Regions from separate parts of the Polycladomyces subterraneus genome, predicted to be linked through region 1. Evidence: predicted binding sites of a transcription regulator. Region 1 holds the regulator's gene; the other holds the start of a gene.
What was found. The regulator NrdR, encoded in region 1, represses ribonucleotide reductase genes. The targets are predictions, from matches to a motif close to AACACNATATATNGTGTT.
Positions count from the first base shown of each region.

Region 2: the regulator NrdR is predicted to act here: its motif matches at 2,428-2,445, upstream of NWF35_RS05545 (vitamin B12-dependent ribonucleotide reductase).

Region 1 covers NZ_JANRHH010000014.1:62,350-66,785, forward strand. Annotated here, with positions in the region: gene dnaI (primosomal protein DnaI) at 1-826, opposite strand, end outside; gene NWF35_RS03120 (replication initiation and membrane attachment family protein) at 823-2,307, opposite strand; gene nrdR (transcriptional regulator NrdR) at 2,409-2,873, opposite strand; gene NWF35_RS03130 (glyceraldehyde-3-phosphate dehydrogenase) at 3,075-4,115, opposite strand; gene NWF35_RS03135 (lytic transglycosylase domain-containing protein) at 4,384-4,436, opposite strand, start outside.
Region 2 covers NZ_JANRHH010000026.1:5,286-9,721, reverse strand. Annotated here, with positions in the region: gene NWF35_RS05545 (vitamin B12-dependent ribonucleotide reductase) at 1-2,391, opposite strand, end outside; gene dat (D-amino-acid transaminase) at 2,704-3,543, shown strand; gene NWF35_RS05535 (hypothetical protein) at 3,783-4,058, shown strand; gene NWF35_RS05530 (hypothetical protein) at 4,128-4,343, opposite strand; gene NWF35_RS05525 (serine/threonine-protein kinase) at 4,421-4,436, opposite strand, start outside.

The DNA.
Region 1 (4,436 bases):
CTTTGTGGGAATGGGCCAAATGATCCTCCAGCTCGTCCAACGACAGGTTGGAGGTGTAAATGACAGGCAGTCCCTCGGCTACGCGATATTGCAAAACAGCCCCCAGCACCTCATCGCGAATCCACGGTGTCATCGTTTCCGCACCGATATCGTCCAGAACCAACACGGACACTTTTTTGAGTGCATCCAATTTGTCCGCTACTGACCCTTCATTGATGGCATCGCGTAACTCCCGCATAAATTCAGGCACATACACCATCAAGGAATCCACATTGTAATTGACCAATTCCTGCGCAATCGCACCCGCGATCCGACTTTTGCCCACACCCAGCGGTCCATATAGATATAATCCGCGGCGAGGCTTGCCATGAGCAAACTGACTGCAAAAATCGATGGCCGCCTCCAAAACCGGCATCCGTTTCTGACTCACATCGATGGATTCAAAGGTGGCCGACAACACGTCTTGCGGGATATGATGACTGCGGATCAAACGGCTTCGTTTTTGCTGTTCTTGGTGAGCCTCCCACTTCTCACAAGGCGTCATCCGGAAATCAAGATATCCCGCATAAACGGTCAGCTCCGATCGGTGTCCCTGCACCAGGTTGGGGCACCGGTCCAACCCTGGACAACGGGAACAATGTTCCTGCTCCTGCACGTACTGGTGCAAACGTGACAAAGAACGGCGATATACTTCCATCGGGATATCTGGATGCTCTTGGGCGAATACTTGTAGAGAAGGGTGTGACAACAAGATCCGCAACTGTCGTTCCGGATCGGTATTCAACTGTTTTTTCCACTGACTGACGTATTTGTCAATCGAATTCACTGACGATTCCCCTTTTCACCGAGGCGTTTGCGCATCAGGGTCAGCTTCGCTTGGATTCGGGCCCGCTTTTCAGCCAGACTTTCCGCGCTTTCTCCGATAGACTGGGCATCATCCCGAGTTTGAGAAGCCTGTTGTTGGGCACGCTCCATCTGCATGGCCACCGCGTAGGGGAGCTTCTCTTCCCGGATCGCTTTGGTCCGTGGGCGTGACGAGGTGAGCCGACTGTTCTCCTGTTGTTTTTTCCACTCCCAATTCAACTCGCGGCGGGCGATTTCCATCGCTTCCCGAGCGGTCTGCACTTTTCTCCGCTTCCAATGACCAGCGATTTTTTCCACCAAGGCTTTGGGCAGTTTGTAGTCATGCGTATACAATACGTATTCTAGCAGGACGTTGATCACCCCATGCGGCAAGCCATATTCATGCATCAGACGGGCGACCAGTTCGACATCGGCATCAGGGATGCGCATTCCATCCTGAAAATACGACAGCAATTCCAAGGGTGACAGTTGCTCCAGTTCCCGGATATGTTTCTCTTCTTCCGTCATGGCGTCAGGTGATTCCTCCGGTTCGGGTAAGGCCGCTTTTTCCCCTTCCTTTGAGAGCAACGCTTTCTTTTTAATCATGGGTGGTTCGCCGTACTGCAACCGGTATTCCTTTTTAACAAACTGGCGCAAGCGCTCAATATCGATCTTACCGCCCCTGGTGATATACGGATTTTGCAACGCCCGAAGCAAATCCGGATCACTCAGCCCGTACAGGAACCGGATCTCCTGAATTTGCCGCTTCACCTCGTCCGTCCACGCCTCATCCGGGATTACCGTTTTTAAACGGGAACGGATCATATCAAACGAAGCCTCATCCCAGTGAAACGGCGGGACTTGTCCATCCTTCACTTCTGATGGTTCCCGCTCCAACGGCAAAAACGATTGGGTATCCGACTGTGCGGCCGCCACTTCAGAAGGAGACAAACATCCGAATACTTCTTGAAACGATTTGGTGACATTCACTCTTTCATCCGGTTCCCCAGTATCTCCTTCTCTGTTCAACAACTGCCGACGGAGCGCCAGATAGGAATCCTTACCCAAACGGTGATACAACGTAATACTCAGTACATCACTTTGAAAAAAACGCTCCGGTACCAATGGCGGCACCAGCTCGTACTCGATCCGGTGGGTCGTGTTTTCGCGCACTTCATACGTATTGAGCAGGCCCACACCTTCCAGCAAAAATCGATTTTCCAACAAATCCTGCCAAGAAACGGACAACAGATTCATCAGATACAAATGGGAATGGGCATCCGATCGACCAGCCCGATCCGGCGGTGCCTGATACGCTAAGGTGAGATACAGAGCGATGGCGGTCGAACCGACGATCGGTTGATACAGATGCAACAATCCGATGATATCCGCCAGATGAATGGGGCGGCGGGTTCGGCAGATCCATTCGTCGCGCGGTGTACACTGATTCCATAACATCGACATCCACCAAGCCCCCCGTCGCTTCGTCCAAAATCGTTCTCTTATTTTATCACAGGAAAACGAAAGCGACATAACCGCCACTGAACCACATCAGATCGACAAGATCAGGATTTTCCCGTCCTGTTCAACAAATCCTCCAATTCCCGCACAAATGCATCGATATCCTGAAATTGCCGGTAGACGGATGCGAACCGCACATATGCCACTTCGTCCACATCCACCAGCCGCTCCATGATCATCTCACCAATCTCCTTAGTGGGAACTTCCGTTTCCCCCCGCTCGCGCAAAGTACGTTCGATCTCATCCACGAGCGCTTCCAGACGTTCCAGCGGCACATCACGCTTTTCACAAGCGCGGAACAACCCCCGCAGGATTTTTTCCCTGCTAAATACCTCCCGTCCCCCGTCCTTCTTGATCACCATCAGTGGTTTTTCCTCCACAGTTTCAAAGGTGGTGAACCTCCTGCCGCACGCCTCACACTCGCGACGCCGACGGATCGATTTTCCCTCGTTGGCCGGACGGGAGTCCAGAACCCGGCTTCCCATGCTCCCGCAAAAAGGGCACCGCATGCAACATTCCTCCCCATATTGGACCGTTGACTGTTTCGTATGTAAAGCGTTTGCCCAGTCCGTCGCTTTGATAGTATTCCATCTTACAGGAAATTTGCAACAGGAAATCGGTGTGGGACAAAAAGAAAGAACCGGCTGTGGGAGGCGTCTGCTCCTCTCCACTGGCCGGTCAACATGGCAAGATTGGCGGGGGATCCATTGTTAGACCGTAGCTTCTTGTCTCACTTTCGTTTCATGGTTCAAAAACGAACCAATATGCTTGACCAAATCGACCACTCGACAAGAGTAGCCCCATTCATTGTCGTACCACGCCAGCACTTTCACCTGCTTCTCGCTGATCACCATCGTCGAGAGCGCATCAATAATGGCCGAATGGTCGTTGCCGTTGAAGTCGGAGGAGACCAGCGGGAGTTCACAGTATTGGAGATATCCTTTCATTGTGGTTTCCGCCGCTTTTTTCAACACATGATTCACCTGTTCGACCGTGACCGGCACGTAAAGTTCGGCCACCAGATCCACCACCGACACGTTGGGCGTGGGGACGCGCAATGCCAACCCGTTCAGCTTGCCGTTCAGTTCGGGCAATACTTTGCCGATCGCTTTGGCTGCACCGGTTTTGGTCGGAATGATCGATTGAGCACAAGCACGGGCCCGGCGCAAATCCTTGTGCGGATTGTCCAGGTTTTTCTGATCGTTGGTATAGGCATGAACCGTCGTCACCAACCCGCTTTCGATACCGAACGCATCATGCAGTACTTTTACCACCGGCGCCAAGCAGTTGGTGGTGCAGGAAGCATTGGAGACGATATGGTGTTTCTCCGGATCGTAATCCCCTTCATTGACCCCCATGACAATGGTCACATCTTCGTTCTTGCCCGGAGCTGTGATCACCACTTTTTTCGCGCCCGCCTGCAAGTGCAGTCCGGCACCCTCCCGGTCGCGGAATTTGCCCGTCGCTTCCACCACCACATCCACACCCAGTTCCGCCCACGGCAACCGGGAAGGGTCACGATCACCCACCAGCTTCACTTTGTATCCGTTTACAATGATCCCGTCATCCACCGCGCGCACGTCGTCCGTCATCATGCCGTGCACGGTGTCGAACTTGACCAGATGGGCCAGTGTCTCCGCCGGATAGGTGGCGTTGATGGCCACAATTTCGATGTCAGGATCATGAATCGCCTTGCGAAAAACCATTCGCCCGATCCGTCCGAATCCGTTGATTGCCATTTTTAGTGGCATAATAATTCCCCTTCCCGTCCTTTTATAACATACCATTCCCTTATATATTATAATCAGTATGTCACATTTTGCAACGTGGAAAAAAAATAATCCTCGCCCTGATTTTGGCGGGAGGAGTTGATTGACATACGCGATATGGATCAGATGCACACCACCCATAAATCGGGTGTTGGAAGTTTGAGTGTAGAAAGAAAAAGCGTGCCCGGATCGAAACGGATCGATCCAGGCACGCCCCGATTTGTGTCATACTATATGGAGCTTGTGCGGTTTATTCGGGTGCCAGCGGTCCGTAAATCGTCTTGTATTTCTCGTAGAAAAACA
Region 2 (4,436 bases), on a different contig from region 1:
CTTGTTGGCTGTATCGAATACGGGGTAGTGCTCCTCTTTCAGGTGCGGTGCCCCCTCGATCGTCATCATGCCGCAGATGACATCGTTGGCTTCCTCGATCTGCTCACGGGTGAAGCCAAGTTCCCGTAGGAGATTGAAGTCCGGTGCATTGTACTGTTCCGGCTGGAAGCCGAGCCGTTGCAGGGTTTCCTCACCCAAAGTCCACACCGTAAACGCATACGGCAATTCAAACACGGTGGGCAGTTTTTCTTCCACCTTCTGCAGATCCTCATCGGTAAACCCTTTTTCTTTCAGCGTCTCGCGGTTGATGTGTGGAGCGCCGTCCAGGGTGAGCGTACCGATTACGTAGCGCAGGATATCCTCGATTTGTTCCTCGGTGTAGCCCAGGTTTTTCAGCGCCGGACGGATCGATTGGTTGGCGATTTTGAAGTACCCGCCGCCGGCCAGCTTTTTGAATTTCACCAATGCGAAATCTGGCTCAATCCCAGTCGTGTCGCAATCCATCAACAGACCGATCGTACCCGTCGGCGCAAGCAGGGTGGTCTGGGCGTTGCGGTACCCGTATTGTTCCCCCAGCTTCAGCGCATCGTCCCAACTTTCCCGCGCCGCCTGAAGCAGATCCGGGGGGCATTTGGTCGGATGGATGCCCATCGGGATGATGGTCAAACCTTCATATTCCTCCGCGGGAGCATTGTACGCCGCACGCCGGTGGTTGCGGATCACACGCAACATGTGCTCCCGGTTGATCGGAAAGGCTTTGAACGGTCCCAACTCCTTAGCCATCTCGGCCGAGGTAGCATACGCAGTCCCGGTCATGATTGCCGTGATCGCCCCGGTGATCGCCAATGCCTCTTCGGAGTCATAGGGAATGCCGGAAACCATCAGCAGCGTACCGATGTTGGCATACCCCAGCCCCAGCGTACGGTATTCATAGGAGAGTTTGGCGATTTCCCGGGACGGATATTGCGCCATCAGTACCGAAATCTCCAGAACGATCGTCCAGAGGCGCACCGCATGTTTGAATGCCGGGATGTCAAATTTACGAGTATCCGCGTCGAAAAACTTCATCAGGTTGAGCGACGCCAGGTTACACGCCGTATTGTCGAGGAACATGTACTCCGAGCACGGGTTGGATGCATTGATCCGGTTGTGACGTGCACCCACTTGGCCGTCCATACCAGCCGGGCAGGTGTGCCACTCGTTGATCGTACCGTCGTATTGCACACCGGGGTCTGCACATTCCCATGCAGCTTGTCCGATCTGCTGCCACAAATCGCGCGCGGAGACGACTTTGGCTGTTTTGCCGTTGGTACGGTATTTGAGTGCCCAGCCGCCGTCTTCCTCCAGCGCTTTGAAAAACTCGTGCGGGACGCGCACTGAGTTATTGGAGTTTTGACCGGATACCGTCTCATACGCTTCGCCGTTGAACGAAGGATCGTATCCGGCGGCAATCAACGCACGCACTTTTTTCTCTTCGTTGGACTTCCAGTTGATGAACTCCTCCACATCCGGGTGGTCGATGTCCAAACAGACCATTTTGGCCGCCCGACGGGTCGTTCCACCCGACTTGATCGCACCGGCGGCTCGGTCACCGATTTTGAGGAACGACAGCAATCCCGAAGAGGTGCCCCCGCCGGAAAGCGGTTCACCCTTGCCGCGGATGTTGGAGAAGTTGGTGCCCGTTCCGCTTCCGTATTTGAACAGGCGGGCTTCACGCACCCACAGGTCCATGATGCCGCCTTCGTTCACCAGATCGTCCTCAACGGACTGGATGAAACAGGCGTGCGGCTGAGGACGGCTGTAGGCGTCTTCCCCCTGTTTCAATTCTTCCGTTTCGGGGTCGACATAATAGTGACCCTGCGGTTTCCCCTTGATACCGTAGGCATAGGCCAGCCCCGTGTTAAACCATTGCGGCGAGTTGGGTGCAGCCATCTGATGCAGCATCATGTACACCAATTCGTCGTAAAACGCCTGCGCGTCTTCTTCGGTATCGAAATAGCCGTAACGTTCTCCCCAGTCCCGCCAGCAACCGGCCAGACGGTGAACCACCTGCTTGACGCTCGTTTCCGGTCCGGTTACCGGATTCCCGTTCTCATCCAAGATCGGGTTGCCGTTTTCGTCCTTTTGCGGAACGCCTGCTTTTCGGAAATACTTCGAGATCATGATATCGGCCGCCACCTGCGACCATGCTTTGGGGACCTCCGCCCCTTTCATCTCAAACACAACCGAACCATCAGGGTTGGTGATCCGACAATCCCGTTTCACATACTCTACGGAGTTGAAAGGATCTTCTCCCGGACGGGTAAAGTATCGTTTGATTTTCACCCCAAATTCCTCCTCATGACCACTTTTTTCTTTCGTTCCATCATGGTTGGTTGATGCAAGCACCATTCATTCCGCAATATGTAGGTGTAAGCTTATTATACCACTACTACATATTGTGTAAAATTTGCATTTTGCCGTTTGCGAGCGAATGATGCGCACCTGTTTGTCCTAAGTAGTGCTCACCTGTCATAACCGTGGATTTTCCGGTTTGATTTTCTTCCTATCCTCCCCAGTCAGACCGGAAAACACCGTTGTTTCGATTTTTAAGAAAAGGTTGTCAACTGCCGCAACTTCATGCAAACTAAAACGTATATGGTGGATGAAGAAACGGGAAATATGATTTCCCCGACAAATGACTCGGACAAGGAGGCCAAACGCATGACCATTCTATTCAACGATCAGTTGATCTCGCGCGACGAGGCGCGTGTGGACGTGGAAGACCGTGGATACCAGTTCGGCGACGGTGTGTATGAAGTAATCCGTGTTTACGGCGGCCATCCCTTCTGCTTTGGTGAGCATCTGGACCGCCTGGAACGAAGCGCGCGGGAAATCCGGATGCAGTTGCCATACCCTCGCGAGAAAACGGAACTCCTGTTGCTGCAATTGATCGAAGCCAATCAACTCAAAGACGGATACCTCTATGTACAGATCACACGTGGCGCCGCTCCTCGGGATCATGCGTTTCCGTCCAAGAGTGAACCGGTGTTGACAGCCTATGCCGTTGAATCACAGCGTCCCACCGATCTGATGAAAAACGGCATCCGTGCCATTACGCAGGAAGACATCCGCTGGTTGCGCTGTGACATCAAAAGCCTCAACCTGCTGGGTGCGGTACTGGCCAAACAAGCTGCAGTGGACGCCGGTGCGCAAGAAGCGATTCTTCACCGGAACGGGACGGTGACGGAAGGCAGCGCCACCAACGTGTTCATCGTCAAGGACGGTACCTTGTGGACACATCCCGCCAACCACCTCATTTTACACGGAATCACACGTGCCGTCACCTTGAAATTGGCGGAAAAAGAAGGGATTCCCGTTCGTGAGGAGGCATTTTCTTTGGAAGACCTTCGTTCCGCAGACGAAGTCTTCATCACCAGTACGACCAAAGAAATCGTGCCGGTCGTCGAGGTGGACGGCGTCCCAGTCGGTACGGGCCAACCGGGATTGGTGACGCGCAAACTTCAACAGGCGTTTGAACAAAGAATCGGCGTTACGGTATAACCGGCCACATTTCACCCAACTTGATCCATCACCCGCCCGTCACAGGTTTCTTATCTTCTCGGCGAAAAACCTCCAAAACAGCTTGTTGACAAAGTTAAGGGCTTCGTTTTCCCGCCCCCTCTCCACACTCTACGGGACAACGGAGCCCCCGCAATGGTTCGACTACTTTGTCATCAGTCTCAACCATCTTTTCCCGTTATGGTATAATACGTACATGCTTTGACGGGAGGATGCGAGAATTGAAAAGAAGACGGAGGGAGCCGACCGAAATGGGCGGTGTTAAGAACATCTTCGAAGTGATCCGGGGCCGTGAAGAAGATATGAAGAAGCAGCTTCAACAAGCCCTGGAGTATATCGTCAAAGAGAGCGAACATTATGAAGGCATGGTTTTGGTGGCCATCGACAAAGACGGTCAACCGATCATTCACACGGTTGGCGTCAATGTGTTTGAGGCGGTCGGCTTGATGGAGCTGGGAAAACAAATCATCTTGTCCGAAGAACCGGACACGCCGTGAACTAATACAAAACACCCCCTGAATCGCTCAGGGGGTTTCATGTTATCAACCAAGTCCGCAAGGGTGGATTCAGCGTGACAATGATGGATCCCTTGAACGGTCCTGCCACCCTGACATGAACCCGCATCGCATTGCAGGCAGATAGGCAAGCGGAATCAACGAACCGAGAACAGCCAACAACCGCAATACCACATCCGACGGCGTCATGCCGGCGCCCAACTGCGTTGCCAACCATACCACCGACAAATCGATTCCGATGACGATCCATACAAAGTCGAGCGTCAACCACTTTTTACGCTCGGCGACGGGTACCGGCTCCCGCTCTTAATCATGAAAGGTACTATTCCATTTTGACATTTGTCTCACTTCTGCCCTTCT